4 regions of the Nocardia sp. CA-151230 genome follow, and region 2 is predicted to be linked to each of the others. Evidence: riboswitches for the same ligand, from Rfam matches in the RefSeq annotation. Region 2 holds a riboswitch; each other region holds the start of a gene.
What was found. A riboswitch is a leader RNA that binds a small molecule or an ion and turns the genes downstream of it on or off. The one in region 2 is predicted to bind S-adenosylmethionine.

Region 1 (7,679 bases), 1.6 Mb from region 2:
CGGAGCTGGCGTTCCGCACCGCGGGCCGCCTGGGGCTGCGGGAAGCCCTGCGCGCCAGCACCATGGCGGTGCTCGAGCCGCTGGTGGAGCTGACAGTGACCGTGCCGGAGGCCCATGTCGGCGCGGTGCTCGGTGACCTCGCCGCCCGGCGCGGCCGGGTCACCGGTTCGGTCGCCCGCCCCGGCGTCGTGGTGGTGACGGCCACGGTGCCGCTGGCCGAATTGTTCGGCTACGCAACCCGTTTGCGCAGTCGCACACAGGGCCGGGGCACGTTCACCACGCGCCCGCTGGGCTACGCCCTCGCCTCGTAGGGGGTGACCGGGGCCCGGTGGCGGCGGCATGTCGATGCCGTCCGTCATCGGGCCCCGTTGTCGGGTGCGGCTGCCGAACGACCGAAGGGGTTGATTGTTGTCGCGACTACGGTTACTGTTGTCGCAACAACAGAATTCCCGAGGGGAGATGGCAGTCATGATGTACTCGTTCACCGAAGAGGCCGTGATCACCGGCGACATCGACAAGATCTGGGCGGTCGCCACCGATGTGGCCCGCTGGTCGGAGTGGGACCCGCACGAGGAGAAGTCCCGCATCGATGGCGAGTTCGCGGCCGGGACCACCGGATGGGTCAAGCCGAAGGGGGCGCCGGCGGGGCCGTTCACCATCGTGGCCGTGGAGCCGGGACAGTCGTGGACCAGTGAGGCGGGCATCCCGTTCGGGAAGCTGCGCGGCCACCGCACCTACGAGGCCCTCGGCGACGGCACCGTGCGGGTGGCCGAGAATGTCGAGGTGCACGGGTTGTTCGGGCCCTTGTTCAAACTCGTCTGGGAGAAGGCCATGCGCGCGGACATGCCGCTGACCTTCGCGGCACTGGAGCAGGAGGCGCTACGGCGTGGCTGAATCATCGGGGCGGGCCCCGGAAACATCATCGGGGCGGACGCCGGAAACTTCGCGGCAGGCGCGTGGCGTGCCGCGGGGACCGCTGATGAGTCCGGGCTTCTGGTTGCACCACGCCGCGCTGGAGTGGCGGGCGACGCTGGAGCGCAATCTACGCCCGCTCGGCCTCACCCCCACCCAGTTCAACCTGCTGGCCTCGGCGGGCTGGCTGAGCCGGGAGGGCGAGCTGCCGACCCAGCAGCAGGTGGCCGACATGTCCGGTTCGGATCGGATGATGGCGTCCAAGGTGATTCGGGGGTTGGAGGAGCGCGGCCTGCTCCTCCGCCGCGCCGATCCGGCCGACGCCCGCGTCCTGCGCATCGAACTGGCCTCCGCCGGACGGGAACTGGTGAGCCAGGGTGTGCAGACCGCCGTCGATACCGACGCCCAGCTCTTCGGCGACGATGGCGACCTGCTGCGCGAACACCTGAAACCGATTGCCGCACACCGGCTGCCGGGTTGATCCGGGAGTGACCGGTCCGATCAGGGCTTGACCAGGATTGCCCGTGTGTAGAGCAGCCCGAAGCCCAGCCGTTGCACGTTCTGCTGGGACTTCGAGCCGGGCTGGGTGGTCACCACCGCGATATCGCAGCCCGCCGCGGTCGCCTCGGCGAGGCGCACCGACAGCAGCGACGACTGCACACCGTGCCGCCGATGCGGGGGATCGGTTGCCGCGCCGGTCAGTTGGGCGACGCCCTGGGACATGCGCAGGCTCGCCCCGCCCGCGACCCGCCCGTCACGCCGGGCGAGATACCGCCGCACCCCCGCCGCCCCGGCGAGATCCCGCATGGCCCGGGCGATGACATCGGCCGGAAATTCCTCGTGCGACGCCACACCCTGGGTATCGGGATGCGCGAAACCCTCCGCGACCACCTCGAGCCAGGTGTCGAACTCGTCCTCGCCGCTGGGCTTCACATCGACACCATCGGCGACCACCGCAGCACGCTCGCCGCCGAGCTCCAGCCCGAGCACGTTCTCGAACGACACCAGTAGATACCCGCGCGCGGTGAGGAGTTCGCCGACACCCGGATCGCCGAGCTGCGAGATCTCGGCCTGCACCGGCGTCTTCCGTGCCGCGAACAACCGCTCGATCTCGTCGAGTTCCGACGCCTCGGGTATCCCCGCGAACCCGAGCCCGGCCACCTTGTTCAGCGGCGACCCGTCCTCGGCGAAGGATGCCACCCCGCCCGCCACCGGTAGTACGAACCCCGCATCGACTCCCGCCCGGTCCGCGGCTGCCGCACTGCCCTTGGCGATGAGCTCCGCTTCGACCCGCTCGATCCGCGCCGCCAGCTCCGTCCCACAGAAAAGCGTTCCCTGATTACTCGGCATGCGCCCGAGCCTAATTCGGGGCGCGACGGACACGCCCGCGAATTTCCGCCCGGGCGAGCGTGCGGCCCAGGTCGTCACGGCCCTGCCGGATCCCATGAATGCCGCAGCCCGGGCGAGCGCGAGTGGTGCGGACCTCCTCGGCGGCCGGGCTGCACCGGTGCGCCGGCGCGGCCGGTGGGTGTCGAGCCGCACGGTCCTGAGTGGGTGCGACGGTGGCCGTGGTCGGGTGGGGCGGGGCGGGTCGTAGGGTCTGGGGGTGCGTGTTGATCGTTCGGGTGCAGTCGCCGGTGGGCTGGTGGTCGGGTTCGACCTGGATATGACGCTGATCGATTCGCGGCCGGGGATTGCGGCGGTGTGGGATGCGGTGGCCGCCAGGACCGGGGTGGCGATCGATTCGGAGTTGGTGGTGTCGCGGCTCGGGCCGCCGCTGGCGCACGAGGCGGCGCAGTGGTTTCCGGAGCACGAGGTGCCTGGGATCGTCGCGATGTACCGGGAGTTGTATCCGGATCTGGCGGTGCATGCGGCGGAGCATCTGCCGGGGGTGGTCGACGCGCTGGCGGCGGTGCATCGGGCCGGTGGGCGGGTGCTGGTGATCACGGCGAAGAACGGGCCGCACGCGCAATTGCATCTCGATCATCTCGGGCTGGCGGTCGACGAATTGGTCGGCGGGGCCTGGGCGGAGGAGAAGGGCGAGGTGCTGCGAGAGCGTGGGGCCTCGATCTATGTGGGGGACCATCTCGGCGATGTGCGGGCGGCCAAGGTGGCCGAAGCGGTGTCGGTGGCGGTGACCACCGGGCCCTATGCGGCCGAGGAACTCTCGGCCGCGGGCGCGGATGTGGTGCTCGGCGATCTGACCGAGTTCCCGGGTTGGCTGGCCGCCCACCTCGCCCCGTAACCGGTTGACTCGCAACCGTTCTCGGCGCACCGGCCGACCGCGGTCCAGGCGTTCACGGATAGATCGGCGGGGCGAGGGCGAGCGCCACGGCGTGCGAGGGGTCGAGGGCGGGGATCGAGGCGTCGACCGCGTGGCCGTCGGCGTCGCGTACCTGCCAGCTGTGCAGTGATACGACGGGGATGCCGCGGTGGTTGGCCAATGCCAGCTCGGACAGGGTGCCCCACGAGCCGCCGATGACGATGACCGCGTCGGCCGATGCCACCAGGATGGCATTGCGGGCCTCGCCCAGATTCGTGTAGATCGCCGCGGACAGGCCGGGGCAGGCCGCGTCACGGTCCGTGTCGGGGCGGATGCCGAGGACGAGTCCGCCTGCGCCGGAGGCGCCCTCGGCGACGGCGGCCATCACACCCGAGCCGCCGCCGCACAGCACGGTCGCACCCGCCGCGGCCAGCAGTCGGCCCACCTCGCGCGCGGCCGTGGACTCGGTGTCGGTACAGGTACTGGGGCCGCAGACGGCAATTTGCAGGGGTGGCAAGGGCTTTCCTCTCCTCGGTGCGGTCGGGTCGTTGGCATCAGGGTGATTCGAATGGTGTCAGCGCGGGGTGGCCGCGGCTACCGTTCTGCCCACGGTCACGAGTATCAGCATGTTCGAGCCCCGGCTCGCTGATCGGCAACCCTCGCGCGGCGGTGGGGTGCCCCGGGTGACGACCAGGCGGCGTCCACGCGGACCCCGCAAGCGCTAGTCGAAGGAGCACGGTCCATGTCTGGATGCTGCCCGGCCAACGGCTGAGGCCCAGCGCCCGAATTCCATGCGGGCGATTCTCTTTCCCGCACCGTACGCCTTCGGCGGTCGCGGTCGAGTCCCCATGCCCCGGCGCGGTGTCGGTGCACGAGTGCAGAGGTAGCAATGAGCAGGAACTGGTCCGGGTCGCGTGGATTCCGGGTTTTGGTGGGTGTGGCGGCGGCGACCGCGGTGGCGGGGCTGCTGTCGGCGTGCGGGAACGAGTCGTCGGACAGCAAGTCGGACACCGTGTACTTCGGAGTGTCGGGCCCGAAGACGGGCGGGTCGGCCGAGTACGGGCGGCTCTGGCAGCAGGGCTTCGACCTGGCCCTGGACGAGATCAATGCGGCGGGCGGTATCGACGGCAAGAAGGTCGCGCTGAAATGGGAGGATTCGCAGTCGGATCCGAAGCAGACGGTGCCGATCGCCACCAAGTTCGTGGGCGACAAGTCGATCATCGCCGAGCTCGGCGACTTCTCCTCGCCCGCCTCCATCGCGGCTTCGCCGGTGTACAACCGCGGCAAGCTGGTGCAGTACGGGTTCACCAACTCCTCGGTGGATTTCACCAAGGGCGGCGACTACTCGTGGAGCCCGTCCATCACGCTGGACGTGTACATGGAACGCAATGCCGAGTGGGTGCGGTCCAAGGCGAAGAAGGTCTCCGTCGTCTACCTCGAAACCGACTGGGGCAAGCAGGCTTTCAAATTCTTCGAACAGTTCGCCAAGGAGAAGGGCATCGAGATCGCCTACTCCTCGGCCATCCTGCCGGATTCGCAGGACTTCCGGCCGGTGCTGATCAAGGGCCGCGACGCCAACCCGGACGCCTTCGTACACCTCGGTTACGGCCCGGACGGTGCGCTGGTGGTCAAGCAGCTGCGTGATGTCGGGTTCACCGGGCAGCTCTTCGCCGGCCAGAACACCCCGCAGTTCATCGGTCTGGCGGGTGCGGCGGCCGAGGGCGACATCGTGAACGGCGTCTTCACGCCGTCGGATCCGAGCCCGAAGATCCAGAGCTTCGTCACCAAGTTCCGGGCCAAGTTCGATACGGACCCGGGCGATTTCAACGTCTACGCCTACGACGCGCTGAACGTGCTGGTGAAGGCCGCCAAGACCGGCGGCGCCACCCGCGAGGGCGTGCTGAAGGGCCTGCGCGAGATCAAGGACTTCGACGGAATCGGGCTGGGCACCTTCGCCTTCGACCAGCAGACGCGGCGGCCCAGCGGCGTGAAGCCGATCGAGCTGGAACTGCGCAGCGGCAAATTCGTGCCGGTCGGAAGCGCCAAATAGATGTTCGACACGCTCATTGCGGGTCTGGTGCACGGCAATGCGTACGCGCTCATCGCCGTGGGCATCACCCTCATCTTCGGGGTCAGCAATGTCATCAACTTCGCGCACGGCTCGATCTTCGCGTTCGGTTCGGTGCTGGGCTGGTGGCTGATCGCCCAGCACGGCGTGCCCTGGTGGGCCGCGTTGATCGTGGTGGTGGCGGCGACGGCCTTGGTCGGCGTCGGGATCGACATCCTGGCGGTGCGGCCGCTGCGGCGGGCCCCGGCCATTGCCGCCCTGCTGGCGACGGTGGCGGTCGGGCTGATCATCGAGAACGTGGTCGCCCTGGTGTTCGGGCCCGACACCCGGCCCTTCCCACAGGTCTTGCCCACCAACAACTTCCGGGTCGGCGGGGTGCGGTTCGGCACCTCCGATGTGGTCATGTTCGCCCTCACCCTCACGGTGATGGCGGGACTGTGGGCCTTCCTGCGCTACAGCCGCCACGGCCTGGCCATTCGCGCCACCGCGCAGGACCCGGACGCCGCCGCGCAGATGGGCATCGGCGTCGGCCGGGTGCAGTCGCTGGCCTTCGCCATCGCCTCCGGACTGGGCGGGCTGGCGGGTGTCTTCGTCGGCCTCTACAACTCCAATATCTCGCCGACCAGCGGCGGCATCGTCGGCATGACCGGATTCGTGGCCGCCACCATCGGCGGGCTGGGGTCGATTCCGGGCGCGGTCATCGGCGGTTTCGTGCTCGGGCTGGTGGAGGCGTTCGGCATCTACTGGTTCGGTGACGGCTACCGGGATCTGATCACCTTCGGTCTGCTGGTGATCTTCCTGGTGCTGCGGCCCGGCGGCCTGCTCGCCCGGCCGCCGGCCATCGAATCCGAGCCCATGACCGGCACCTTCCTCGGGTCGGGACGGGAACTACGGGTGCGCTGGTGGCACGCCCTGATCGCGTTCGCCGTTGCGGGCATTGCGATTCCGCTGATCGCGGACGACTACGGCATCTCGGTGGGCACCCAGATCCTGGCCTACGCCATCATCGCGGTCTCCATGACGCTGGTGGCCGGGTCGGCGGGACAGCTGGCCATCGGGCAGGCGGGTCCCATCGCCATCGGCGCGTACACCTCGGCGGTGCTGACGGTGTCGCACGGCTGGGCCTTCCTGCCCGCCATCGTGGCCGCGGGCCTCGTCGCGGCCGTGGCCTCCTCGGTGCTGGCCGCGCCGCTGTGGCGGCTGGGCGGGCACTACGTGGCCATCGCGACGCTGGGCATCGGCATCGTGACGGTGGCGATCATCCGGAACTGGGAGCCGGTGACCCGCGGCAGCTACGGCATCTTCGGGATCCCCGCGCCCAGCCTGTTCGGATACGAATTCACCACGCACACCCAGATTTTCCGGCTGGAGCTGGTGGTGCTGGCCATCGTGCTGGCGGTCATCGTCGGCGTGCAGCGGTCCCGGCTGGGGATCGCCATCCGGGCCATCGGGGCCGACGAGGTGGCCGCCCGCTCGGCCGGGGTGCCGGTGCGCGATTACAAGGCGCTGGCCTTCGCGGTGGCGGCATTCTTCTCCGGCATCGGCGGCGCGCTGCTGGCCCACCAGTACTCGTACATCGACCCGACGGTCTTCAACCTGCCGATGTCGCTGCTGGTGGTGACCATCCTGGTGCTGGGCGGCACCGCCTCGCCCTACGGCGCGGTGCTGGGCGCGGTGGTGCTGATCGGAGTGCCGGAGCTGCTGCGGCTGGCGCCGTCGTGGCGAATCGTGTTGTACGGCTTGGTATTGCTGCTGGTGGTGCGGTTCCGGCCACAGGGAATTCTGGTGAGGAGGAATCGTGTCCCGGTCAACGCCTGACGTGCTCACGGTCACCGGTCTGCGACGCTCCTTCGGCGGCGTACGAGCCGTGGACGGGGTCGAATTCTCCATCGCACCGGGTGAATTCGTCTCGATCATCGGGCCCAACGGGTCCGGGAAGTCGACGACGGTCAATCTGATCTCCGGCGTGCTGAAGCCGGATGACGGAGCAGTCCTGGTGCACGGCAGCAGGATTCGCCCGGGCCGCCCGGAGGCGGCCGCCGCGGCGGGCATCGCCCGGACCTTCCAGAACGGCCGCGTGTTCGGCAATATGACAGTCCGCGAGAACGTCGATGTCGGCCTGCAGCCCACTCTGCGCGCCACACGGCCTCTGCGCACGCTGGCGAATGTGCCGGTGCTGAAATGGATTTCGCTGCTCGCCGAGCTGGCGGTGGCGCTGGTGCCGACACCGGCGGCGCGCACCGAGCGGCGGGCGTCGGCCGCTCGGATCGACGCGCAGCTCACGCGGTTCGAGGAACGACTGGTGCCGCGGTCCGGCCATCCGGCCTACACGCTGTCCTATGCCAATCGCCGCCGCACCGAGATCGCGCGGGCGCTCGCCGCGGAACCCGGCCTGCTGCTCCTCGACGAACCCGCCGCGGGCATGAACCAGACCGA
Region 2 (7,679 bases):
CCGGGTAGTTCTGCTGCAGGCCGTAGTTCAGCGAGGCCCGCGCGAAGTCCCGGATCGAGTCCTTGAAGTTGTACATGCCCATGATCACGCCGCCGTCTTCCGGCATGCGGACGACCTCGTGCTGGATCGGCTCGGAGCCGTCCTCGGGCGTGAAGGTCAGGGTGACGGTGCCCGCCTGGTGCACCTTGAAATCGGTGGCGCGGTACTGGTCACCGAAGGCGTGGCGGCCGATGATGATCGGCTTGGTCCAGCCCGGGACCAGACGCGGCACATTGGAGATGATGATCGGCGCACGGAAGATGGTGCCGCCGAGGATGTTGCGGATGGTGCCGTTCGGCGACCGCCACATCTTCTTCAGACCGAACTCCGTGACGCGGGCCTCATCCGGGGTGATCGTCGCGCACTTCACACCCACGCCGTGCTTCTTGATGGCGTTGGCGGCGTCGATGGTCACCTGATCATCGGTCTTGTCGCGGTACTCGATGCCGAGGTCGTAATACTCGAGGTTCACATCGAGATACGGGTTGATCAGTTTGTCCTTGATGAACTGCCAGATGATCCGGGTCATCTCGTCGCCATCGAGTTCGACGACGGTCCCTTCAACCTTGATCTTGGACATGGATCTTCGTGTCCTCCTAGGAAGGTGGTGCTCCCATTGCACGGCCGGTGAGCACCGCTTGTAGCGGACCCCAGCTGTTCAACAGACAACGTATACGCATGGCGCTCGGCACGGGACCTGTGGTGCCAAGTCCACGTACGCTGTGGCGTCAAGCAAGACAAGCGTACTGCTGCTATCGATCTCACCGCTCGGGTGGCCCCCGCTGTGCGGGATTCAGTGCGGTTACCGATAAGTAGCTTTTCGCGTGACTTTACGCACTTTCCAGGATGCGAAAACCCGCGGCCCGCGGCAACCCCCAAACCCGCGGACCGCGGGATATATGTTGTCGCGACCCGCGGGTGAATAGTCGGCCGGTCAGACGCCCACGTGCACGTGCTCGGAACCTTCGAGCAGATTTTCCGGCTTGTCCCGCACCATGAACGCGATGATCGGAATGGTCACCAGGAAGAACCCCGCGCCGATCAGGAACGCGATGTCATAGGAATGAATCGCGGCCCGGGCCATCACGTGGTCGACGCCCGGATTGTTCTTCGCGAACCGCTCGGCCACCTGCACCGCGATCGTCGACAGCAGCGCGGTGCCGATCGCGCCGCCCACCTGCTGCGCGGCATTGAGCAGCGCGCTGGCGACACCGGAGTCACGCTCCTCGACCTGGTGCAGCGCCGTGGTCTGCATGGCCACGAACAGCCCGCCCATGCCGAGCGCGATAAGAATCACTGCCGGCAGCACGCCCCCGGCGTAGCTGTCCCCGAAGCTCAGCCGCGACAGGTACAGCAGCCCGGCCATGCCCAGCACCGAACCGGTGATCATGAGCGGCCGCGGCCCGATCCGCGGCAGCAGCCCGCTCGCGACGCCCGCGGAGACGACGATGCCGATCGGGAAGGGCAGGAACGCCACCCCCGCCTTCAGCGCCGACCAGCCCAGCGTGATCTGGAAGTAGTAGCTCATGTTGATGAACATGGCGAACATGGCGATCGGCAGCAGCAGCGCCACCAGGAACGAGCCGCCCCGGTTGATCTCCCCCGGAATACGCAGCGGCAGTAGCGGATTCGACGAGCGCCGCTCGATGGCGACGAAGGCGGCCAGCAGCGCGACGCCCGCGATCAGCAGGGCCAGGGTGGTGCTCGCGGTCCAGCCGTCGGAGGCCGCGCGGCTGAAGCCGTAGACCACCGAGACCAGGCCGAGCGTGGCGGTCACCGCGCCGGGCAGGTCATAGCCGCCGGTGCGCGGCGCGGGCACGTCCCGGACCACGAAGGCGAGTGCGCCCAGGAAGGCGATCAGCGCGATCGGGGCGTTGACCAGCAGGCACCAGCGCCAGTTGGCGTATTCGGTGAGCGCCCCGCCCACGATCAGGCCGATGGCCGCGCCACCCGCGGACACACCCGCGAAGACGCCGAAGGCGCGAGCACGCTCCCTGGCCTCGGTGAAGGTGACCGACACCAGTGACAGCGCGGCCGGCGCGAGCAGGGCGGCGAACGCGCCCTGCAGCCCGCGCCCGGCGAAGAGTTCCGCGCCGTTCTGCGCGAGCCCGGCCAGCGCCGACGCGCCGGCGAAGCCGACCAGGCCGATCAGGAACATGCGGCGGCGGCCCAGGTAGTCGGCGAGGCGGCCGCCGAGCAGCAGCAGGCCGCCGAAGATCAGCGTGTAGGCGGTGAGCACCCACTGCCGGTCGCCGTCGCTGATGCCCAGGTCACGCTGGGCGAAAGGCATGGAGATGGTGACGATGGTGGCGTCCAGCACCACCATCAGCTGGGCGATAGCGAGTACGCCCAGGGCCCACCAGCGCGCAGCTCCGCGCCGGTCGGCGCTTTGTGATCGGTCTTCGAGTGTTGTTGTCGCGGCGGTCATGTCGTCTCCTCACGGACGGTCGGGAACACCCTCGACAATCTTGACCCCTGAGGCCAATTGACGTCAAGAGAAATTTGTCGCACTGCGACAGTTGGCATAATGGGACACGAGAAGCGCTCGAACCCTTACCATGGAGGTATGTCGGAGTTGTCAACTCACCTCGGTGTGATCGCACGTCACCGGCCGGGCCTGCGTGAGCGGAAGAAGGAACAGACCCGGGCGCGGATCATCGACGTCGCCCTGCGGCTGTGCGACGACCAGGGCTTCGACGCCACCACCGTGGAACAGATCGCCGACGAGGCCGACGTCTCGCCGCGCACCGTGAACCGGTACTTCGACAGCAAGGAAGACATCGTCATCGCGCCCATCGCCGACTGGGCGCGGGCACACGCGGATGCGCTGCGCGAGCAGCCGAGCACCGGCAACGAGCTGAAAGCGCTGCTGGACAGCTTCCTGGCCATCGTGGACCGCGTGGTCGACCACGACGAACCGCTGCCCTTCCGCTGGTTCCAGCAAATGCAGCGCATCATCCGGTCCACCGCCGCGGTACGGGCGTGCAGCATGGCCGCCACCGAGAACAAGACCGAGCAGACCGCGCAGGTGCTGGCCGAACGCCTCGGCACCACCGTCGCAGATCTGCGAGTTCGGTTGCTGCTCGGCACCTTCCACGCCATCATGCGGGCCGGCACCGAATCGGACTTCGATTCCGGCTTCGCCGACGAGCGTCTGATCGCGTCACCGCGCCGCATGGCGGAGGCCGTGGTCGGCGCGTATCACGAATTCGTTCGCACCTGCGCGGAGCCCGCTGTGGCCAGCCCCACTTCCGAAACACCGGCGTCCGCCCGCTAGAATCGCGCGACAGGTCAAGAGCATCAGCGTTAAGGCCCCGGCTTGCTGATCGGCAACCCTCCAGCTGCGGTGGGGTGCTCCGGGTGCAGACCCGGCGTTCGAAGGCCGAACGCAAGCGCAACTAGGAGGTCTACCGAAATGTGTTGGTGTCGAAGCCCATTCGCCTCTCGATAACATCAAACTTCCGCCACTCGGCGACCTTGTTTTTGGAGCAGAACACATGAGTGACTCGACCGCGCCCGCGGCCGTCTCGGCTGACGGCAACCTGGATCCGGCCGGCTGGTCCTTCGAGACCAAGCAGATTCACGCCGGACAGGCTCCCGATCCGGCCACCGGAGCCCGCGCCCTGCCCATCTACCAGACCACCTCCTACGCCTTCCGCGACACCGATCACGCCGCCGCGCTGTTCGGGCTCGCCGAGCCGGGCAATATCTACACCCGCATCATGAACCCCACCCAGGACGCGGTGGAGCAGCGCATCGCCGCGCTCGAGGGCGGTGTGGCCGCGCTGCTGCTGGCCTCCGGTCAGGCCGCGGAGACCTACGCGATCCTGAATCTGGCGCAGGCCGGCGACCACATCGTGGCCAGCCCGCACCTGTACGGCGGCACCTACAACCTGCTGCACTACTCGCTGCCCAAGCTGGGCATCGAGGTCAGCTTCGTCGAGGATCCGGACGATCTCGAGCAGTGGCGCACGGCCGTGCGGCCCAACACCAAGGCGTTCTACGGGGAGACGGTCGCCAATCCGAGCAGCTCGGTGCTCGACATCCCGGGCATCGCCGAGGTCGCGCACGCGGCGGGCGTGCCGCTGATCGTGGACAACACCGTCGCCACGCCGTACCTGATCCAGCCGCTGCGACTGGGCGCGGACATCGTCGTGCACTCGGCCACCAAATACCTGGGCGGGCACGGCTCCGCGGTCGCGGGCGTGATCGTGGACGGCGGCAACTTCGACTGGACCGTGCGGGACGCGGCGGGTGAGTCCCGCTTCCCGGGTTTCACCACCCCGGATCCCAGCTACCACGGCGCCGTGTTCGCCGATCTCGGCGCGCCGGCCTACGCGCTCAAGGCGCGGGTACAGTTGCTGCGCGATCTGGGTGCGGCGGTGTCGCCGTTCAACGCCTTCCTCATCGCGCAGGGCATCGAGACGCTGAGCCTGCGCGTCGAGCGGCACGTGGCCAATGCCCAGGCCGTGGCCGAGTTCCTGGCCGAGCAGCCCGGCGTCGAGAAGGTCTACTACGCAGGACTGCCCAGCTCCCAGTGGTTCGAGCGGGGCAAACAGCTGGCACCCAAGGGCGTCGGCGCCATCGTCTCCTTCGAGCTGGCCGGTGGCGTGGACGCCGGCAAGAAGTTCGTGGAGGCGCTGGTGCTGCACAGCCACGTCGCTAACATCGGCGATGTGCGCTCGCTCGTCATCCACCCGGCCTCCACCACGCATTCCCAGCTGACTCCCGCCGAACAACTGGCGTCCGGTGTCACACCTGGTCTGGTCCGGTTGGCCGTGGGTATCGAGGGGATCGGCGACATCCTGGCGGATCTGCGCGCCGGACTGACGGCGGCGGCAAATTGACCGTGAACATCGAATCGAACACGGCCCGGCACGCGGCGGAGCTGCTGTTGCCGCCGCCCGACGGGACGCTCGGCAGCATTGCCATCGGGGATATCGAGCTCGAGACCGGAGCCGTCATTCCCGATGTCACGCTGGCTGTGCAGCGGTGGGGCGAACTATCGGCGAACGCGGACAACGTGGTGCTCGTGGAGCACGCGCTGACCGGTGATTCGCACGTGGTGGGCCCCGCCGACGTGCACCACGGCCAGGCCGGCTGGTGGGACGGCATCGTGGGTCCCGGCGCGCCGGTGGACACCCGCGAGTGGTGTGTCATCGCCACCAATGTGCTCGGCGGCTGTAAGGGCAGCACCGGGCCGTCGTCGCTGGCGGCGGACGGAAAACCCTGGGGCGCAAGGTTTCCCGAGATCTCCATCCGCGATCAGGTGGCCGCCGAGATCACGCTGTTCGACCTGCTCGGCATCGACCGCCTGGCCGCCGTGGTGGGCGGCTCCATGGGCGGCATGCGGGTGCTGGAATGGATGGTCGCCCGGCCCGAGCGGGTCGGGGCGGCCCTGGTGCTGGCGGTCGGCCCGCGCGGCACCGCCGACCAGATCGGCACCCAGACCACCCAGATCGCGGCCATCACGGCCGATCCGGACTGGCAGGGCGGCAACTACCACGGCACCGGGCGCGCCCCGATGACCGGCATGGGCATCGCCCGGCGCATCGCGCACCTGACCTATCGCACCGAGTTCGAGCTCGACCACCGCTTCGAGAACCATGCCCAGGGCGATGAGGACCCGTGGGCGGGTGGGCGTTACGCGGTGCAGAGCTATCTGGAGTACCAGGCCGACAAGCTGATCTCACGGTTCGACCCGGCCACCTATGTGCTGCTCACCGAGGCCATGAACCGCCACGACGTGGGCCGCGGCCGCGGCGGTATCGCGGCGGCGCTGGGGTCCACGCCGGTGCCGTGCGTGGTCGGCGGGGTGGACTCGGATCGGCTGTACCCGCTGCGCACCCTGCAGGAGCTGGCCGATCTGCTGCCGGGTTCCAAGGGGCTGGAGATCATCCGGTCCCGGGACGGCCACGACGGGTTCCTGACCGAGACCGAGGCGGTCGGCAAGCTCATGCTGGAGACGATGGACCTGGCCCGCACCCTGCGCGAGTCGGACCGCTGAAACAACGCTGCCCGTCCGCTGCATCTCCGCTGCCTCACCGGAGGCGCGTTACCTCGCGTATCGTGTCCGTTTCGCGCGAATTGCCGTGACGCGCTTCCGGTTTCGCGCACATGACACCTCCGTAACCGTCAGCCCGGAATACGTGTGCGCGAGGCTCGGCACCCGTAATGTATTCAGGCATGACCGCCGCATTCGATGACATGGATCTACGCGATCTCGTCGATCTGCTCTCCGAGGACGAGCAGCGTGAACTTCGCCCGGCCATACTCCGTGTCCTGCACAGACTCCCCGACCAGGAAGTGTTGCGCCGCGAGCTCGGCCGCCGCATGACCTCGGTCTAGCAATCCCCCAGCGCCGCGGGTTCGCGGCCACCATCCGATCGAACATTCAGTGCCGCGACTCCGGTCGCGGCCCCGACCTCGGCGCGGTCTAGGTGACGCCGAGGCTGCTGATGGTCGCGGCCAGCACGATGATCGCGCCGCCCAGCACCGTCAGCCAGGCGACGTCGAAACCCTTGCTACGCACCGCGAGCAGACCGGCCCGGTCGGTCGGCAGAATCAGCCGCAGTGCCGCGGCCAGCAGCGCCCCGCCGCCGAAGAAGAACGTGCCGCGCCGCCAGCGGTCCCAGGCCAGGAAGACCACGGCCACCACCAGCACCATCGCTACCAGCAGTATGGGCAGATTGTCCCGGACGAACTCCCCCGCACGACTGCTACGGCTCTCGGGTGCGGCATGGGCTGGACTCACCGCACGAGCTTATCCGGCCCTCTGCGATGCTGGAGCCCGTGTTCCATCTCGTGTTCTTCGAACCTCGCATCCCCCCGAATACCGGCAATGCCATTCGGCTGGCGGCCGGTACCGGCTGCGAACTGCACCTGATCGAACCGCTCGGCTTCGACCTGTCCGAGCCGAAACTGCGCCGGGCCGGGTTGGACTACCACGACCTGGCCGTCGTCACCGTGCACAAAAGTCTCGCCGCCGCGTGGGATGCCATTGGGCCCGAGCGAGTCTTCGCCTTCACCGCGACGGCCACCACCCACAGCACCGATGTCGCCTATCGCTCGGGCGATGTGCTGCTCTTCGGGCCCGAGCCGACCGGGTTGCCCGAGGAGGTGCTCGCCGATCCCCGCGTCACCGAGCAGCTGCGCATCCCGATGCTGCCGGGCCGGCGCTCGATGAATCTGTCCAATGCCGCGGCCGTCGCCGTGTACGAGGCCTGGCGCCAGCTGGGTTTTCCGGGCGCGGTCTGAGCATCCGGGCGCGGTCCGGGTTTCCGGGCGCGGTCCGGGTTTCCGGGGGCGGTCCGGGTTTCCGGGGGCGGGTTCGAATCAGTCGTCGATTTCGAAGCGCTTGAAGCGGGAGGTCGCGCCGCCCGTCAGGCGGACCGCGGATTTGGGGACGCCGTAGTGAGCGGCCAGCAGCTCGATGGCTGCTCTGTTGGCCTTGCCCTCCACCGCCGGGGCACGCACGTACAGCTGCAGCGCCCCGTCGTCGAGGATCTCGACCAGGGGCCCCTTCTTGCTGCCGGGTTTGATGGTCGCCCGGACTATGGCCACACCGCACTCCCTTCCTGACTCGTCGAGGCCCATTGTCTCGGATGCGTCCGGGGTCAACAGCCGGGGTCTGCGATAGA
Region 3 (7,679 bases), 720 kb from region 2:
AATCTGCCGACCTTCGTCGACACGGCGTTGTCGCGGTATCAGGAGTTGTGGGCCGCGGGCGGACATCCGAACACACTGTTCCGCACCACCTTCGGGGAACTGGTCCGGATCACCGCGGGCCTGGCCATCGATGTGGACTGAGCTTCATCACCGGCGCGGGCCGAGCGCTGCCACCGGCGTGAACCGAGGAATTTCTTACAGGGTGGAATAACCGGGCGCTCGACCACGTAGTTTCGTGACGTGAGCGATTCCCCGACGCCCGGCACCGAGCTACACGTGCCCGACGATCTGAGCGGTATTACCGCGCAGCAGTACCGCGCTGCCATGCGGCACTATCCGGCCGGGGTCACCATCGTCACGCTCGAGTCCGATCAGGGTCCCGTGGGCTTCACCGCCACCTCGTTCGCGTCGCTCTCCGCGCAGCCGCCGCTCATCTCGTTCAATATCGCCGAGACCTCCTCGAGCATCGAGGCCATGGTGCGGGCCGAATCGCTGGTGGTGCATTTCCTGGGCGAGCATCAGAAGCATCTGGCCCAGCGGTTCAGCCGGACCGCCGAGGAGCGTTTTACCGACCGATCCCTGTGGACGACGCTCGGCACCGGCGAACCCGTCCTGCACGGCACCCCCATCTGGGTCCGCGCCACGGTCCATCAGCTCCTCCCGATCGGCGACCACACCCTGGTCATCGGCCTGGTCACCCAGGTGCACGACAAAACCGAGAACTCCCCGGCGGTCGGCCCGCTGGTGTATTACAACGGCGCGTACCACCGCGCCGAGATCGCCGACTGACTCCGGCGCCGACTCAGGCCGCGGCCGAGGCCGCCGTGCCGATGCCCAGCGCCGCCAGGATCGCCGCGCTCGCCTGCTCCAGCCGCACCCGGACGCGCGGCCGTCGCAGCAACTCCACCGCCCGCGCGGCCGCCACCGCCAGCAGGATCATTTCGATTGCCGCGACACTGGATTCGATGGCCCCGAGCGTGAGCGTGTTGAGGAAAGTCACCTGGGTCAGGAACTGCGGCAGCACCGCGAGGTAGAACAACCCCACCTTCGGATTGAAGACACACGACAGCAATCCGGCAGCGAACGCCGAGCGCAGGGACGCCGGCTCACCCTGCGCCGCCACGACATCCGCCCCGCCGGCCGCCGCACCCGGCCCGCGCCGATGCGCCAGCAGCGCCCGAACGCCCAGGTACACCAGGTAGATTCCGCCGATCACCTTGAGCGTGCGATACGCGGTCGCCGACTGCTCCAGCAGCGCCGCGACCCCGGCCGCGACCACGGTGGCCCACACGATCCCACCGAACGCCGAGCCCACCGCGGCCGCGATTCCGGGTCGCGATCCGGCCATCGAGAATCGCAGTACCAGAAAGGTATCCGGCCCCGGTGTGAGCGCGAGCAGCACACACAACCCCACGAAACTCAGTAGCAGCGGAAAACTCATGCCCTCCATGGCAACCCATCACCACGGCCCGGCGCAAGGGTGAGATCGCCGACCCTGCCCCCGACGAACAGGGTCGACGACGCCCCCGGGAATGACGAAGGCCGCCGCCCCTGTCGATCAACGGGGGTCGGCGACCTTCGGGGTTGCGAGTTTCAGTTCCGCGCGCTGAATTCCGCACCCAGCTCACGGAACAGGTCAGTGTTCATCGTGAACGCCAGTCGCGCCTCGTCGAGTACGCGATCGACCTCGGGGCCGTCGAGGGGAAGCCGGTCGAGGGCCTCGCGGTAGTCGCGCTTGAACGCGGCCGGGTTGGCGATGTCCTCGAAGACGTAGAACCGCACGCCGTCGCCCTTCTTGGGCAGGTCCCACAGCTTCTCGGCGGTACCGCGAATGACCTGGCCGCCGGAGAGATCACCCAGGTAGCGGGTGTAGTGGTGGACGACATAGCCGGCCGGCCAGTCGCCCGCGCACTCCTCGATGCGGGCGGCGTAGGCGGCGGTGGCGGGCAGCGCGCTCAGTTCATCGCGCCAGTTCGCCCCACCGAGGTGGGCCAGGTCGGCCTCCAGCGAGGCCAGCCGCGCCAGTTCGGGCTTGACGAACGGGCCCGCGACCCGGTCGGAAGCCAGTGCGGCGGAGTGCTTTTCGAGAGCGGCGTAGACGAACCAGAGCTGGGCGGTGTACCGGTAGAAGGCCTCCACGCCGAGCTGTCCGCCGAGCATGTCGCGCATGAACGTGGAGTGTTCCGCCTCGTTGTGCTGCTGCTCGGTCGCGGTGCGAATGAGCGTCGAGAACGGGGTGCTGGTCTCCAGCATGGTCGGGCTCCTCGTGGTCAACTCGGGGGCACACCACTTTGGCTACCCTAACTTCGACTCCGACCATACGCCCCAGCAACGATCGCGCGATTCGAACTTTGCGGCCCACCCGATCCAACTTTCGGACGATTTTTCCGAAACGGGTGTGCTGTTCACCACACCCTCTCAGGGCCGCTGCAGTTGATGTGCGGTCTCCCGCAGTGCGCCGGCGGCCCGCGCGAAATAGTCGAACAGCACCTCGAGCTGCTGCGGCCCGTAATCGGCGAACACCTCCGCCATCCGCGTCCGCTGCGGCGCGAGGACGGCATCGATCCGGCCGCCCGGATCCGGCGCGGGTTCGATCACCACCTTCCGCCGATCGGCCGGATCGGCCACCCGCCGGACATATCCGGCCCGCTCGAGCCGGTCCACCAGCCGGGTGACCGCACCGGTGGACAGCCCGGTGCGGTCGGCCAGCTCGCCCGCGGTCATGGATCCGGCCAGCGCGATCAGGTTCAGCGCGAAGAAGTCGGTCGGGCCGAGCCCGAGCGCCTGCGCGGTGGTGTGGGCGACCACGGCCTGCGCGGTCAGGTACTCGCGATAGGCGGCGCTGCCCTGCGACAGCAGCGTATATTTATCTGCATCCATGCAACTACTGCCTTTGTTCAGATACTTGTCGGATGCAGAAAGAGTAGCGCCACCATGGCCGACAGAGCCGCCAGCACCTCCCTGATCCCCATGCTCATCGCCGCGACCGAGAACGCCGAACCCACGGAAAACCGTTTACTCACAGACGATCTCGCCATCCGAATGCTGCCCGCCGGGCTGCGCCCGCTGGTGCGCCGGCCACGCGCCCGGCGCTGGCTGCGCGGGGTGATGGACCGGCAGGATCCCGGCATCTGGAACAGCCTGGCCTGCCGCAAGAGGTACTTCGACGAGCGGACCGCAGCCGTCCTCCGCGACGGCGCCGCAGCCCTGGTCGTACTCGGCGCAGGCCTCGACACCCGTGCCTGCCGCCTGGCCGCACCGGCAGGGATACCGGCCTTCGAGGTGGACCTGCCGGTGAACATCGCACTCAAGCAGCGGCGAATCCCACTGCCGGGCGCCGTCGTTCCGATCCCGATCGACTTCGAGCGCCAGCCCCTCGCCACCGCGCTGGCCGAGTCCGGATACCGCGCCGAGTCGACGACCCTGTTCCTTTGGGAGGGCGTGACCCAGTACCTGACCGAGCAGGCCGTGCGCGCCACCTTCGCGGCGCTCGCCACCGCGCCCGCGGGCAGCAGCCTGATCTTCAGCTACATCCGGCAGGACTTTCTCGACGGTTCGAACCTCGACGGATGCGAGTCGGCCTACCGCAGATTCGTTGCTGGGCAAGGTATCTGGCGCTTCGGGCTGCATCCCGGCGCGGTGTCCGGACTGCTCGCCGAATACGGCTGGCGCGAGCTCGAACAGGTCGGCGGTGCGGAATACACCGAGCGCTTTCTCGCACCCGCCGGCCGGGGCGGCGAACGGGTTCCGGACCTCGAACGATGCGTCTGGGCCGAGAAGGTCTGACCCCGCCGGGCCACGCCGGTCAGGGTTGACAAGCCCGCGACGCGTCTGCGAGTCTCTGCAATCAGGTCATGAGTACCAGTGCGAAGCCCCGGCTTGCTGGTCGGCAACCCTCCTCCGCGGTGGGGTGCTCCGGGTGACGACCGGGCCGACGTCCGACCGGGCGCGGCAAGCGCGGACTCTCGATCGATTCCTGTTTCCCCGATCGCGTGTCCATGAACCCGACGGGATTTCGTGATGACTGCTTTCGCCGACCAGACCTGTGCCGCCCTCGCCGCCGTCTCCGGCTGTGACCTGCGAGTCCCGCTCGTCCAGGGCGGGACGGCCGGCTACGCCAACTTCGACTACGCCGCCAGCGCACCCGCATTGCGGCAGGTCACCGACCGGGTCGCGGACCTGCTGCCCTACTACGCCAGCGTGCACCGCGGCGCGGGTTACGCTTCCCGGGTCTCCACCGACTGCTACGAGTCGGCCCGCGGTTCGGTCGCCCGCTTCCTGAACGCGACCGACGACCAGGTGGTGGTCTTCACCCGCAACACCACCGACTCACTGAACCTGCTCGCCGCCTGTGTGCCGGGTGACACCGTCGTGCTGGATGTGGAGCACCACGCCAACCTGCTGCCCTGGACCCGGCGCGGCCGCCGGGTGGTTCCGGTCGCGGACACCATCGAGGAGACCATCCAGCGCCTGGTCGCCGAGCTGTGCTCGAAACCCGCTGCGCTGCTGGCTGTTACGGGCGCCTCCAATGTGACCGGCGAACTGCTGCCGCTGGAGCGGCTGGCCTGGATCGCCCATCAGTGCGGTACCCGCATCCTGGTGGACGCCGCACAGCTGGCCCCGCACCGCCGAATCGACCTGCTCACCACCGGCATCGACTACCTGGCCTTCTCCGGCCACAAGACCTACGCCCCGTTCGGCGCGGGCGTGCTGGTCGGCCGCCGGGACTGGCTGGACGCGGCCGAGCCCTACCTGGCCGGCGGCGGCGCGGTGCGCTCGGTGAGCACCGAGGTTGTCGAATGGGCCCCCGCCCCGCAGCGCCACGAGGCCGGTTCCCCGAACGTGCTGGGCGTCGCCGCCCTGGCCGCGGCCTGCGACGCTCTCGCCGAGCTGGACGAGACCACCGTGATCGAGCACGAGCAGTACCTCACCCACCGCCTGCGCTACGGCCTGAAAACCGTTCCGGGCGTGAACTTCCTGCGGATCTGGCGCGACAGCACCGACGCGGTCGGCATTGTCGCCTTCACCGTCGACGGCTTCGAGCCCGGCCAGGTGGCCGCCTATCTCTCCGCCGAGCACGGCATCGGGGTGCGCGACGGCCGCTTCTGCGCTCACCCGCTGCTGTCCCGCCTCGGGGTCGATGCCGCCCTGCGCGCCAGCATCGGCCTGGGCACCACCGCCGCCGATGTCGACCGCCTCGTCGACGCCATCGCCACCCTGGTGGCGCGCGGCCCGGCGTGGAATTACGCCCGCACCGAGGGACATTGGAACCCGGTCCCCGAGACCCGCCCCTTCGGCAGTTCGGCCGCGGGCGGGGCTGCCTGCGGTTTCTGAACCGGCCGGAAGCCGGTCAGGGCACCATGTAACGGGCCGCGAGCACCTCGACGAGTGGATCGTCCTCGGCCACCGCGTCGAGCGCATCGAGGTCGACTTGCACGGAGAGCTGCCGGGTGTCCTCCTGATCGGGGTCCGGCGGCCCATCCTCCTCGAGCTGCCGGATCAGCTTCTGCCGCACGCGCTCCTTCAGCGAATCGCTCATACGCAGAGCATGCCCCGCCTAAACGGGCGCGATCCAACTACCCCACGGTGTGTTCCGCACAACCGTGAAGACCAGGAGAAATGCCAGCGCCACCCACACCGCGTACCTGGGCAGCACCTGCGGTAGTCGCGGCGGCACCGGATTGCCCCGCCACCCGCGCACCACCCAGGCGCCCCACCAGGCGATGAAGCCCAATGTCAGCGGGAGCAGCAGCACATTGCTGTGGATGGCGTCGAGGATCCGGCCATCGGTGAGGTTGTGCAGCCCGCGCAACCCGCCGCAGCCGGGGCACCAGTATCCGGTCAGTTCGTAGAACGGGCACACCCCGTAGGACCCCTGCACGTGCGGATCCCGGAAGTGCAGCAGCGCCAGCCCGCCGGCCGCCGCCCCACCGGTCAGCAGCGGTAGCCCGACGCCGAGCCACCGCAGCCGGGCGGGCGTTTCCATGACTGCTGCTGCCGTGGTGTCCACGACCATCAACGGTAGCCGCACCACCACCGCCCTGCCAGGTCGCACCGAACTTCGCACCCGGGAGAAGTCGAGCCTGCTTGGGTATGCTGCCCCGGCAATCGTTTTCGAGTTCGGGGGACCTCACTCATGTCACAGCAACCAGGTGGCGCGGCGCGCCGCGCGATCGCCATTGTCGGCGCCATCGCCGTGCTCATTCTCATCCGAGTCTGCATCAACGTCGTCGACCGCGCGTTCGGCCTCATAGGCCTGCTGTTCGTCATTCTCATCAGCGGCGGCGTCTGGTTCGCGCTCAAGAAGAAGCGCGAGAACGACCAGGCCGCCACGCCCATGTACACGCCGGCGCCGAGCCCCTACGACCAGGCGAGCACCCCGGTCCACGGCTACCCGGCCCCGGTCGGCTCCTTCTCGCCGCCGACCGGCACGCCCGACCAGGGCTACCCGCCGCCGAACGGCGCGGCCGCGCCCGGCTACGCCGCACCGCCGTCCTACCCGCCCGCCGCGAATACCGTTCCGTCCCAGGGCTGCGCGCCGCAGGGCTACCAGCCGGCGCCGAACCAGCCCGCGCCGCAGCCGAATTACCAGGCTCCGCAGCCCCAGCCGGGCTACCCGGCGCCGAACCAGCCGGGTTATGCCGCGCAGCCGTCGAATCAGTATGCGCCGCAAGGTTATCCGCCTCCGTCCGGCGGCGCCCAGCAGCCGGGCTACGCGCAGCAGGGCGGCTACCAGCAGCCCGCGCCGCCGAATTACCCCCAGCCTCACCAGCACTAGTTCATCGCGCTCGGAACGGCCCGCCCCGGATTCGATCCGGGGCGGGCCGTTCGCGTTCCGGCGTCAGCGGATCGGCGCGCGCTCCACCACCGGAGCGGTCAGCACCCCCGCCAGCATGTCCACGATCTCGCCCCACGCCGCCACGTCACCCGCGGCCACCCGGCCGGCCTCCACGGCCCGCTCGTGGTCGGCCAGCAGCGCGAACAGCACGGTCGGAAGCGCGCGTAACCGCCGCAGCCGCAACCGTTTCGGCAGATCGGTGAGTTCCCGCTCCAGCTGCTGCATGATCACCCGCACCGAGGTGCGCCGCGCGGATTCCAGATTGGCCGCGTCGGTGACGGCCCGATGGGTGTGGATCTGTTCGAGGAACCGCGCGTAGTGGTTGATCCCGTGCCGGTCGCTCAGCTCGAGCATGGGAATGACCAGCGCCTCCAGCAGGTCGTGCACGCCCGTCGCACCGGTACCGGCCTGTTCGGCCAGCAATTCCAGCCGCCGCACCTCCAGGGTGGCCAGCCGGTGTTCGACCACGGCCTCGATAAGCCCGTCGCGGGAGCCGAAGTGGTACTGGATCGCGGAGTTGTTCCGCTGTCCCGCGGCTGCCGCGATATCGCGCAGCGGCACCGCCTGCCCACGCTCGGCGATCAGCTGTTCCGCCGCGAGAATGATGCGCTCCCGCGCTTCTGTCACTGCCATTCGTACACCGTCACTGCTACCTGCCGCCGGTCCTTGCCACAGTCTGCACCATAGCCGTTCACCAGCGGATAAAGAACTTCTCCTTGACGATTAAGAACAAATGCTTAAGGTTGCTTGTGACTGTCGTCACCCCCAGAAGGACTGAATTCGCGATGATCCTGGACACCTTCCGACTGGACGGCCGCGTCGCCGTCGTGACCGGCGCGGG
Region 4 (7,679 bases), 1.5 Mb from region 2:
CCCTCGCCGAGTTCGGCGAGGGCGGCCAGCAGATAGCTCTGATCGGTGCCCTGGAACGACCCGCTGACCACGGCGCCACCGTCGATATCGAAGCGGGACATGCGCTTCCGATAGGCGGCGATGGTGTACGGGTCGGGCAGGTAGCCCTCGTTCTCGACCAGCGGGAACCGCGGATCGAAGATGTGGAGATGGGCATCGAACACGTGATCAGCATGCCTCAGAACGGTGACATGTGTGGACAACCTTGTCCGGCAGGCGGATTGGCGCTGGTCAGGACACCTTGCCCGGAGCTGGTCAGGAGACCTTGCCGGGTTCGGAGGCGGCGAGCATCTCGTCCCGCTCGACGACCTTGACCCGCTCGCGGCCCTGCGGCTCGCCCAGGGCGCGCTCGTGCGCGTCGAGGCGGTACCAGCCGGCCCAGGTGGTGAACGGGATGCCCTTGCTCTCGAGGAACTCGGTCACGGCGTCGAGCTCGGGCCTGGGGGCCGGGGTGAAGTTCGCGGCGTCGTCGAGCAGGCAGGCGATGGTCTCGTTGGCGTCGCCCTTGGTGTGGCCGATGAGGCCGACCGGGCCGCGCTTGATCCAGCCGGTCACGTAGGTAGCGGGCATGTAGCGAGCCGCGCCGTCAGCGTCCTCGTCGACCAGCACGCGCCCGGCCTCGTTGGGCACGGTGCCGGCCTGGTCGTCGAAGGGCAGCAGCGGGATGTTCTGCGACAGGTAGCCGACCGCGCGGTACACGGCCTGGATGTCCCAGTCCTTGAATTCGCCGGTGCCCTTGCAGTTTCCGGTGCCGTCGAGCTGGGTGCGCTCGGTGCGCAGGCCCACGACCTTGCCGTCCGCGCCGAGGATCTCCGACGGGTTCTCGAAGAAGTGCAGGAACAGCTTGTGCGGGCGGTCGCCGACATCGCGGATGGCCCACTGCTCCAACGTATTGCAGATCATGTCGACCTGCTTGGAGTGGCGGCGCGCGGCCTCGGAGCCCTCGTCGTAGTCGATGTCCTCGGGGTCGACGATGACCTCGATGGTCGGCGAGTGGTCGAGTTCGCGCAGCTCGAGCGGGGTGAACTTGGCCTGGGCCGGGCCGCGGCGGCCGAAGACGTGGACCTCGAGGGCCTTGTTGTCCTGCAGGCCCTCGTAGACGTTCGGCGGGATCTCGGTGGGCAGCAGTTCGTCGCCGGTCTTGGCGAGCACGCGGGCCACGTCGAGGGCGACGTTGCCGACACCGAGGACGGCGACCTTCTCCGCGTCCAGCGGCCAGGTGCGCGGGACGTCCGGGTGGCCGTCGTACCAGGACACGAAGTCGGCGGCGCCGTAGGAGCCGTCGAGATCGATGCCCGGCACCTCGAGGGCGCGGTCGGCGTTGGCGCCGGTGGAGAAGATGACCGCGTCGTAGAACTCACGCAGGTCCTCGAGGGTGATGTCGACGCCGTAGTCGATATTGCCGAGCAGGCGGACCTGCGGCTTGTCGAGGACCTTGTGCAGGGCGGTGATGATGCCCTTGATGCGCGGATGGTCGGGCGCGACGCCGTAGCGGATGAGGCCGAAGGGCGCGGGCATGCGCTCGTAGAGGTCGATGCTCACCTCGGCATCGGACTTCATCAAGGCATCGGCGGCGTAAATACCGGCCGGGCCTGCGCCCACGATCGCAATGCGTAGCGGGCGGGTCGCTGCACTCTGTTCGGTCATTCTTCCGCGCACCCTTTGGGTCGAAACTAACTTGTCGTCAAAACTCAGCCGTCGTTCTTAGCTTAGGCTAAGTTGACGCCCTGGCTTCGGTGACCGCCGTTGGCCCCCGACGCTGCAGCGTTGCTGCGTAGTCTTGCTATTCCCGCGCCTGGGGCGGAAATTCTGCTGATTCTATCGATGGCGCACGAGGCCCTTCACGCGCAGGGCCGTGAACTGTGGGAATGTCGAGGCCCGAACCGTGGGAATGCCGTGGCGGGCGAACGGCGGCGACCAGGCATGATCTACCCATGAGCGACGCCGAGGAGACAGTCGGGGAGACATCGGTTCCGATCGATCAGAACGAGGCCCGGAGCATGTGGCCGTTCCTGGTCGCGGCGGGAGTCATCGCGGTCGTGATCCTGGGCATCGTGATCGCGACGCTGGTCTCGCCGGTTGAGAAGAATGTCACAGATTCCGATCGGCTCTCGGTGGCCGCGGGCAACTTCATCAAGTCCCGTAGCGAGACCGGCAAGTACGATCCGGCCCTGTCCTGCAAGGGATTCGACGAGAACGCCTCGCCGCTGAAGAGCGCGGTCGCGGCCGGGGGGACCATCACGTTCGACAAGCTGGCCGACCCGGCCGTCGACGGTGAGAAGGCCACGGCGCAGGTCACTTTCACTGTTGCCGGCGCCCAATCCACCTCGATCTGGCACTTCACCCGGGAGAATTCCCGCTGGTTGGTCTGCAATTCGTGACAACGGCCGAAGTCGCGGCCGGGGTTTGACAGTGGGCCCATTTTTTCGGCAGTCTCAACCCAGGTCATGAGTACCAGCGTCAAGCCCCGGCTGGCTGGTCGGCAACCCTCCTCCGCGGTGGGGTGCTCCGGGTGACGACCTGGCCTCGCATCGGACAGCGGTGCGGCAAGTGCGGATTCACAGGAGGTACAAGTGAGCTACGCGGGTGACATCACGCCGAAGCAGGCGTGGGAACTGTTGCGCGACAACCCCGATGCGGTGCTGGTGGATGTGCGCACCGAAGCCGAGTGGCGGTTCGTCGGGGTGCCCGACACCAGCGGTATCGGCCGACCCACCGCGCTGATCGAGTGGGTGGACGTCTCCGGCACGCCCAATACCCGTTTCACCGACCAGCTGAAGCAGGCGCTCGGCGATCGCGGCCACGACTCGGCCGCGCCGGTCATCTTCATCTGTCGCTCCGGTCAGCGCTCCATCGGCGCGGCCACCGCCGCCACCACCCTGGGCATCGCCCCGTCCTTCAATGTGGTCGATGGCTTCGAGGGTGCGCTCGACGGTCAGGGGCATCGCGGCGGCACCGGCTGGCGCGCCGACGGCCTGCCCTGGCGTCAGTCATGAGTTTCGTGTCCGACCGGATCGCAGGGAGGCAGTCATGATCACCGGTGGTTCCTTCGACAAACCGCTTCCCGAGGGCGTCGGCCCGGCCACGCAGGCCGTGCGCGGCGGCATCCGGCGCTCCGGGTTCGACGAGACCTCCGAGGCGCTGTTCCTCAATTCGGGTTTCGTCTACGAGAGCGCCGAGGCGGCCGAGGCGTCCTTCACCGGCGATATCGAGCACTTCGTCTACTCCCGCTACGGCAACCCCACGGTCGCCATGTTCGAGGAGCGGCTGCGCCTGATCGACGGCGCGGAGGCCTGTTTCGCGACCGCCTCCGGCATGTCCGCGGTGTTCACCGCGCTGGGTGCGCTGCTCTCGGCGGGTGACCGCCTGGTGGCGGCGCGCAGCCTGTTCGGCTCCTGCTTCGTGGTGGCCAACGAGATCCTGCCGCGCTGGGGCGTGGAGACCGTCTTCGTGGACGGCGAGGATCTGGACCAGTGGGAGCAGGCGCTGTCGGTGCCGACCCAGGCGGTCTTCTTCGAGACCCCCTCCAATCCCATGCAGACCCTCACCGATGTGCGCGCGGTCTCCGATCTCGCGCACGCGGCGGGCGCGAAGGTGGTGCTGGACAACGTCTTCGCCACCCCGCTGCTGCAGCGCGGCTTCGACCTGGGCGCGGACATCACCGTGTACTCGGGCACCAAGCACATCGACGGACAGGGCCGGGTGCTCGGCGGCGCGATCCTCGGACCGCGGGACTACATCGACGGCCCGGTCAAGAACCTGATGCGCCACACCGGTCCGGCGATGAGCCCCTTCAATGCGTGGACGCTGCTCAAGGGCCTGGAGACCATGCCGCTGCGTCTGCGCCAGTCGGTGGACTCCGCGCTGAAGATCGCCGGGTTCCTGGAGACCCATCCCGCGGTGGCGTGGGTGAAGTACCCGTTCCTGTCCTCGCACCCGCAGTACGAGCTGGCGAAGCGTCAGATGTCCGGCGGCGGCACGGTGATCACCTTCGAGCTGAAGGCCGCGGAGAACGAGGCCAAGAAGCGGGCTTTCGAGGTGCTCAACCGCCTGCGCATCGTCGACATCTCCAACAACCTCGGCGATGCGAAGACGCTGATCACGCATCCGGCCACCACCACCCACCGGGCGATGGGCCCGGAAGGCCGTGCGGCCGTGGGGATTACCGATGGCGTGCTGCGCATCTCCATCGGGCTCGAGGATGTGGAGGACCTGCTCAATGACCTGGACCAGGCGCTGAGCTGATCCGGCGAGTATTCGACCGGGCCGGAACCCATTGGGTTCCGGCCCTTTTCGTGCTCAGGGGGTCGAGGGGTCCGGGAACAGCCCCTGAGAGTCATCCAGCGTTGATTGACAGCATGCTGTCAAATATGACAGCATGCTGTCATGATGAAGACAGTCCACATGGCCGTGTACGACACCTTCTCGGACTGGGAGGTCGGGCATGCGACCGCACACATCAATCGCGAACTCTGGCACCGCGAGCCGGGAACCTGGCAGGTGAAGACGGTCGCCCTCGGCGCCGAGCCGATCACCTCGATGGGCGGCATGCGGGTCCTGCCCGATCTGATTCTCGATGATCTGAAGCCCGCCGACAGCGCCATGCTGATCCTGCCGGGACTCGAAAACGAGCAGCATCCCGAGACACCGGCGGCCTTCGCGCGCAAGGCCCGGGAGTTTCTGGCGGCCGGGGTTCCGGTGGCGGCGATCTGCGGCGCGACCTTCGGGCTGGCGCAGGAGGGCCTGCTGGACGGTCGGCGGCACACCAGCAATGACGCGGGATACCTTGCCTACAGCGGATATTCGGGTGGCGAGCACTATGTTCGGGCGCCCGCGGTCACCGACGGTGACCTGATCACCGCGACCGGCACCCGGCCGGTCGATTTCGCCCGCGAGATCTTCGCGCGCCTGGGTATCTACGAGCCGCACGTGCTGGAGTCCTGGTACCAGCTGTACGGAAACAATGATCCCGCAGGCTTCTACGCGTTGTTCGAGTACGAGCAGCAGCGCGCGGCGGCCGCGCAATGACCCGCACCGCCCAGCAGCTGTTCGGGGCCGCGGCCGTCACATCGTTCAAGCTGAACGGCCAATTCCTCTCGATCGCGGAGGAATTGGCCAAGCCGTCCGGGATCACGGTCGCGTGGTGGCAGGTGCTCGGCGCGATTCTGCACGAACCGCTCCCGGTGGCCGGTATCGCCCGCGAAATGGGTATCACCCGCCAGAGTGTGCAGCGCATCGCGGATGTGCTGGCGGACAAGGGATTCGTGGAATACCGCCCCAATCCGGCGCACCGGCGCGCGAAGCTGGTGGCCATCACCGAGGCGGGTCACGACGCGGTGCGGCGGATCGACCCGCAGCACGCGGCCATGGCGAAACGGCTTGTCGCGCACCTGGGTATCGAGCAGCTCGCCCACATCGTGGACGCGCTGACGACCCTGTCGGCCGCCCTCGACGCACTCGAGGGCGACGCGACGGGCGCGGCCTGACTACAGCGCGAACGGGTCCTTGGTCTTGCCGACCAGGGCGGCCACCGAGGGCAGGATGGTGGTCGGGCGGTACGGGAACTGCTCGACCAGGGCCGGGGTGGAGATACCGGTGGTGACCAGGATGGTCCGCATGCCCGCCTCCAGGCCCGCGATGACGTCGGTGTCCATCCGGTCGCCGATCATGACGGTGGACTGCGAGTGCGCGCCGAGGCGGCGCAGCGCCGAGCGCATCATGAGCGAGTTGGGCTTGCCCACGTAGTACGGCTGCTTGCCGGTGGCCTGGGTGATGAGGGCCGCGACCGAGCCGGTGGCCGGGAGGATGCCCTCGCGCGAGGGTCCGGTGGCGTCCGGGTTGGTGGCGATGAAGCGCGCGCCCCCCGCAATGAGCCGGATGGCGCGGGTGATCGCTTCGAAAGAGTAGGTGCGGGTTTCGCCGAGGACCACGTAGTCCGGGTCGGAATCGGTGAGGACGTAACCGATTTCGTGCAGCGCGGTGGTGAGGCCGGATTCGCCGACCACGTAGGCGGTGCCCTCGGGCCGCTGGTCCTTGAGGAAGGTCGCGGTGGCCAGCGCGGAGGTCCAGATCGATTCCGCCGGAATGTCGAGGCCGGTGTGCGCGAGCCTGGCCTGCAGGTCGCGCGCGGTGTAGATCGAATTGTTGGTGAGCACCAGGAACGGAATGTCGTTGTCGCGCAGTTCGGCGAGGAACTGATCGGCCCCGGGCACCATGTGATTCTCGTGCACGAGGACGCCGTCCATGTCGGTCAGATAGGAGAGGATCGGTTCAGCGCTCGAGTTGGTCACGCGCACATTCTCCGCTATCCCGGGACCGAACGCTCATATATTCCTGCTCTAGTCGACCGTCTGACCGGTTTCATCCTCGGAATACCGTCCGCCGACCCGGGGTTCGATCCCTTGGGTGTGACCCCTGCCGCACCACGTTTCACCGCTGACCTATCGTGCGAGGTAAGACCGTTCGCGATGCCCGGTGTCGCGGCGGTCGTGCGGGAGGTTGGCCCGCACAGCTCGAGCGCAGCATGGCGACAGGAGTGCCCAGGTGAAAGACCTCAAGCTCGGTTACAAGGCGTCCGCGGAACAGTTCGGCCCCCGCGAACTGGTGGAGCTCGCGGTGGAGGCGGAGGCGCACGGCCTCGACAGCGCCACCGTCTCCGACCATTTCCAGCCGTGGCGGCACAATGGCGGGCACGCCCCGTTCTCGCTGGCCTTCCTGGCCGCGGTGGGCGAGCGCACCAAGCGCATTCAGCTCGGCACCTCGGTGCTGACCCCGACCTTCCGCTACAATCCCGCGGTCATCGCGCAGGCCTTCGCCACCATGGGCTGCCTGTACCCGGATCGCATCATGCTCGGCGTCGGCTCGGGTGAGGCGCTGAACGAGATCGCCACCGGATTCCAGGGCGAATGGCCGGAGTTCAAGGAGCGTTTCGCGCGGCTGCGCGAGTCGGTGGACCTGATGCGCGCGCTGTGGACGGGCGAGCGGGTGGACTTCGACGGCCAGTACTACAAGACCGTCGGCGCCTCGATCTACGACGTGCCCAAGGGCGGCATCCCGGTCTACATCGCCGCAGGCGGCCCGCTGGTGGCCCGCTATGCCGGCCGCGCGGGTGACGGTTTCATCTGCACCTCCGGCAAGGGCATGGATCTCTACACCGAGAAGCTGATGCCCGCCGTCGCGGAGGGCGCCGCCAAGGCCGGCCGTTCCGTCGACGACATCGACCGCATGATCGAGATCAAGATCTCCTACGACACCGATCCCGTTCTGGCACTGGAGAACACCCGCTTCTGGGCCCCGCTCTCGCTGACCGCGGAGCAGAAGCACTCCATCACCGATCCCATCGAGATGGAGGCGGCCGCCGACGCGCTGCCGATCGAGCAGATCGCCAAGCGCTGGATCGTGGCCAGCGATCCGGATCAGGCGGTCGAGCAGATCAAGCCGTACCTGGACGCGGGCCTGAACCACCTGGTCTTCCACGCGCCCGGCCATGATCAGCGCCGGTTCCTGGATCTGTTCCAGCGCGATCTGGCGCCCCGCCTGCGCGCCCTCTGAGCCGGTTCACGCAGCGGCACACGGGGACGGGCGACCCTTGCGGTAGTCCGTCCCCGAATATTCGCGGCCGGGTAACCGGGTAGGCGCGG

Region 1: another riboswitch for S-adenosylmethionine. It lies ahead of ACQP1O_RS40620 (ABC transporter substrate-binding protein); the one in region 2 lies ahead of ACQP1O_RS04995 (bifunctional o-acetylhomoserine/o-acetylserine sulfhydrylase).
Region 3: another riboswitch for S-adenosylmethionine. It lies ahead of ACQP1O_RS01900 (aminotransferase class V-fold PLP-dependent enzyme); the one in region 2 lies ahead of ACQP1O_RS04995 (bifunctional o-acetylhomoserine/o-acetylserine sulfhydrylase).
Region 4: another riboswitch for S-adenosylmethionine. It lies ahead of ACQP1O_RS41080 (rhodanese-like domain-containing protein); the one in region 2 lies ahead of ACQP1O_RS04995 (bifunctional o-acetylhomoserine/o-acetylserine sulfhydrylase).

The regions. Positions count from the first base shown of each region.
Region 1 covers NZ_CP192061.1:8,666,000-8,673,678, reverse strand. The annotation lists gene fusA (elongation factor G) at 1-311, shown strand, start outside; gene ACQP1O_RS40645 (SRPBCC family protein) at 469-894, shown strand; gene ACQP1O_RS40640 (MarR family winged helix-turn-helix transcriptional regulator) at 980-1,393, shown strand; gene ACQP1O_RS40635 (GNAT family N-acetyltransferase) at 1,414-2,262, opposite strand; gene ACQP1O_RS40630 (HAD family hydrolase) at 2,519-3,157, shown strand; gene ACQP1O_RS40625 (LOG family protein) at 3,210-3,692, opposite strand; SAM riboswitch class IV at 3,786-3,902, shown strand; gene ACQP1O_RS40620 (ABC transporter substrate-binding protein) at 4,065-5,225, shown strand; gene ACQP1O_RS40615 (ABC transporter permease) at 5,226-7,061, shown strand; gene ACQP1O_RS40610 (ABC transporter ATP-binding protein) at 7,042-7,679, shown strand, end outside.
Region 2 covers NZ_CP192061.1:1,149,897-1,157,575, reverse strand. The annotation lists gene ACQP1O_RS05010 (NADP-dependent isocitrate dehydrogenase) at 1-619, opposite strand, end outside; gene ACQP1O_RS05005 (MFS transporter) at 974-2,467, opposite strand; gene ACQP1O_RS05000 (TetR/AcrR family transcriptional regulator) at 2,606-3,316, shown strand; SAM riboswitch class IV at 3,329-3,440, shown strand; gene ACQP1O_RS04995 (bifunctional o-acetylhomoserine/o-acetylserine sulfhydrylase) at 3,537-4,886, shown strand; gene metX (homoserine O-acetyltransferase MetX) at 4,928-6,046, shown strand; gene ACQP1O_RS04985 (hypothetical protein) at 6,226-6,387, shown strand; gene ACQP1O_RS04980 (DUF3017 domain-containing protein) at 6,476-6,793, opposite strand; gene ACQP1O_RS04975 (tRNA (cytidine(34)-2'-O)-methyltransferase) at 6,832-7,296, shown strand; gene ACQP1O_RS04970 (DUF167 domain-containing protein) at 7,375-7,635, opposite strand.
Region 3 covers NZ_CP192061.1:433,257-440,935, reverse strand. The annotation lists gene ACQP1O_RS01930 (YbaK/EbsC family protein) at 1-141, shown strand, start outside; gene ACQP1O_RS01925 (flavin reductase family protein) at 241-789, shown strand; gene ACQP1O_RS01920 (LysE family translocator) at 803-1,441, opposite strand; gene ACQP1O_RS01915 (heme oxygenase (biliverdin-producing)) at 1,594-2,253, opposite strand; gene ACQP1O_RS01910 (MarR family winged helix-turn-helix transcriptional regulator) at 2,419-2,880, opposite strand; gene ACQP1O_RS01905 (SAM-dependent methyltransferase) at 2,935-3,786, shown strand; SAM riboswitch class IV at 3,851-3,964, shown strand; gene ACQP1O_RS01900 (aminotransferase class V-fold PLP-dependent enzyme) at 4,021-5,334, shown strand; gene ACQP1O_RS01895 (hypothetical protein) at 5,351-5,539, opposite strand; gene ACQP1O_RS01890 (DUF2752 domain-containing protein) at 5,558-6,016, opposite strand; gene ACQP1O_RS01885 (hypothetical protein) at 6,137-6,778, shown strand; gene ACQP1O_RS01880 (TetR family transcriptional regulator) at 6,842-7,471, opposite strand; gene ACQP1O_RS01875 (SDR family oxidoreductase) at 7,624-7,679, shown strand, end outside.
Region 4 covers NZ_CP192061.1:8,767,756-8,775,434, reverse strand. The annotation lists gene ACQP1O_RS41095 (amidohydrolase family protein) at 1-203, opposite strand, end outside; gene ACQP1O_RS41090 (FAD-dependent oxidoreductase) at 295-1,686, opposite strand; gene ACQP1O_RS41085 (Rv0361 family membrane protein) at 1,974-2,420, shown strand; SAM riboswitch class IV at 2,483-2,598, shown strand; gene ACQP1O_RS41080 (rhodanese-like domain-containing protein) at 2,613-3,035, shown strand; gene ACQP1O_RS41075 (O-succinylhomoserine sulfhydrylase) at 3,070-4,284, shown strand; gene ACQP1O_RS41070 (type 1 glutamine amidotransferase family protein) at 4,426-5,067, shown strand; gene ACQP1O_RS41065 (MarR family winged helix-turn-helix transcriptional regulator) at 5,064-5,525, shown strand; gene ACQP1O_RS41060 (HAD-IIA family hydrolase) at 5,526-6,284, opposite strand; gene fgd (glucose-6-phosphate dehydrogenase (coenzyme-F420)) at 6,583-7,590, shown strand.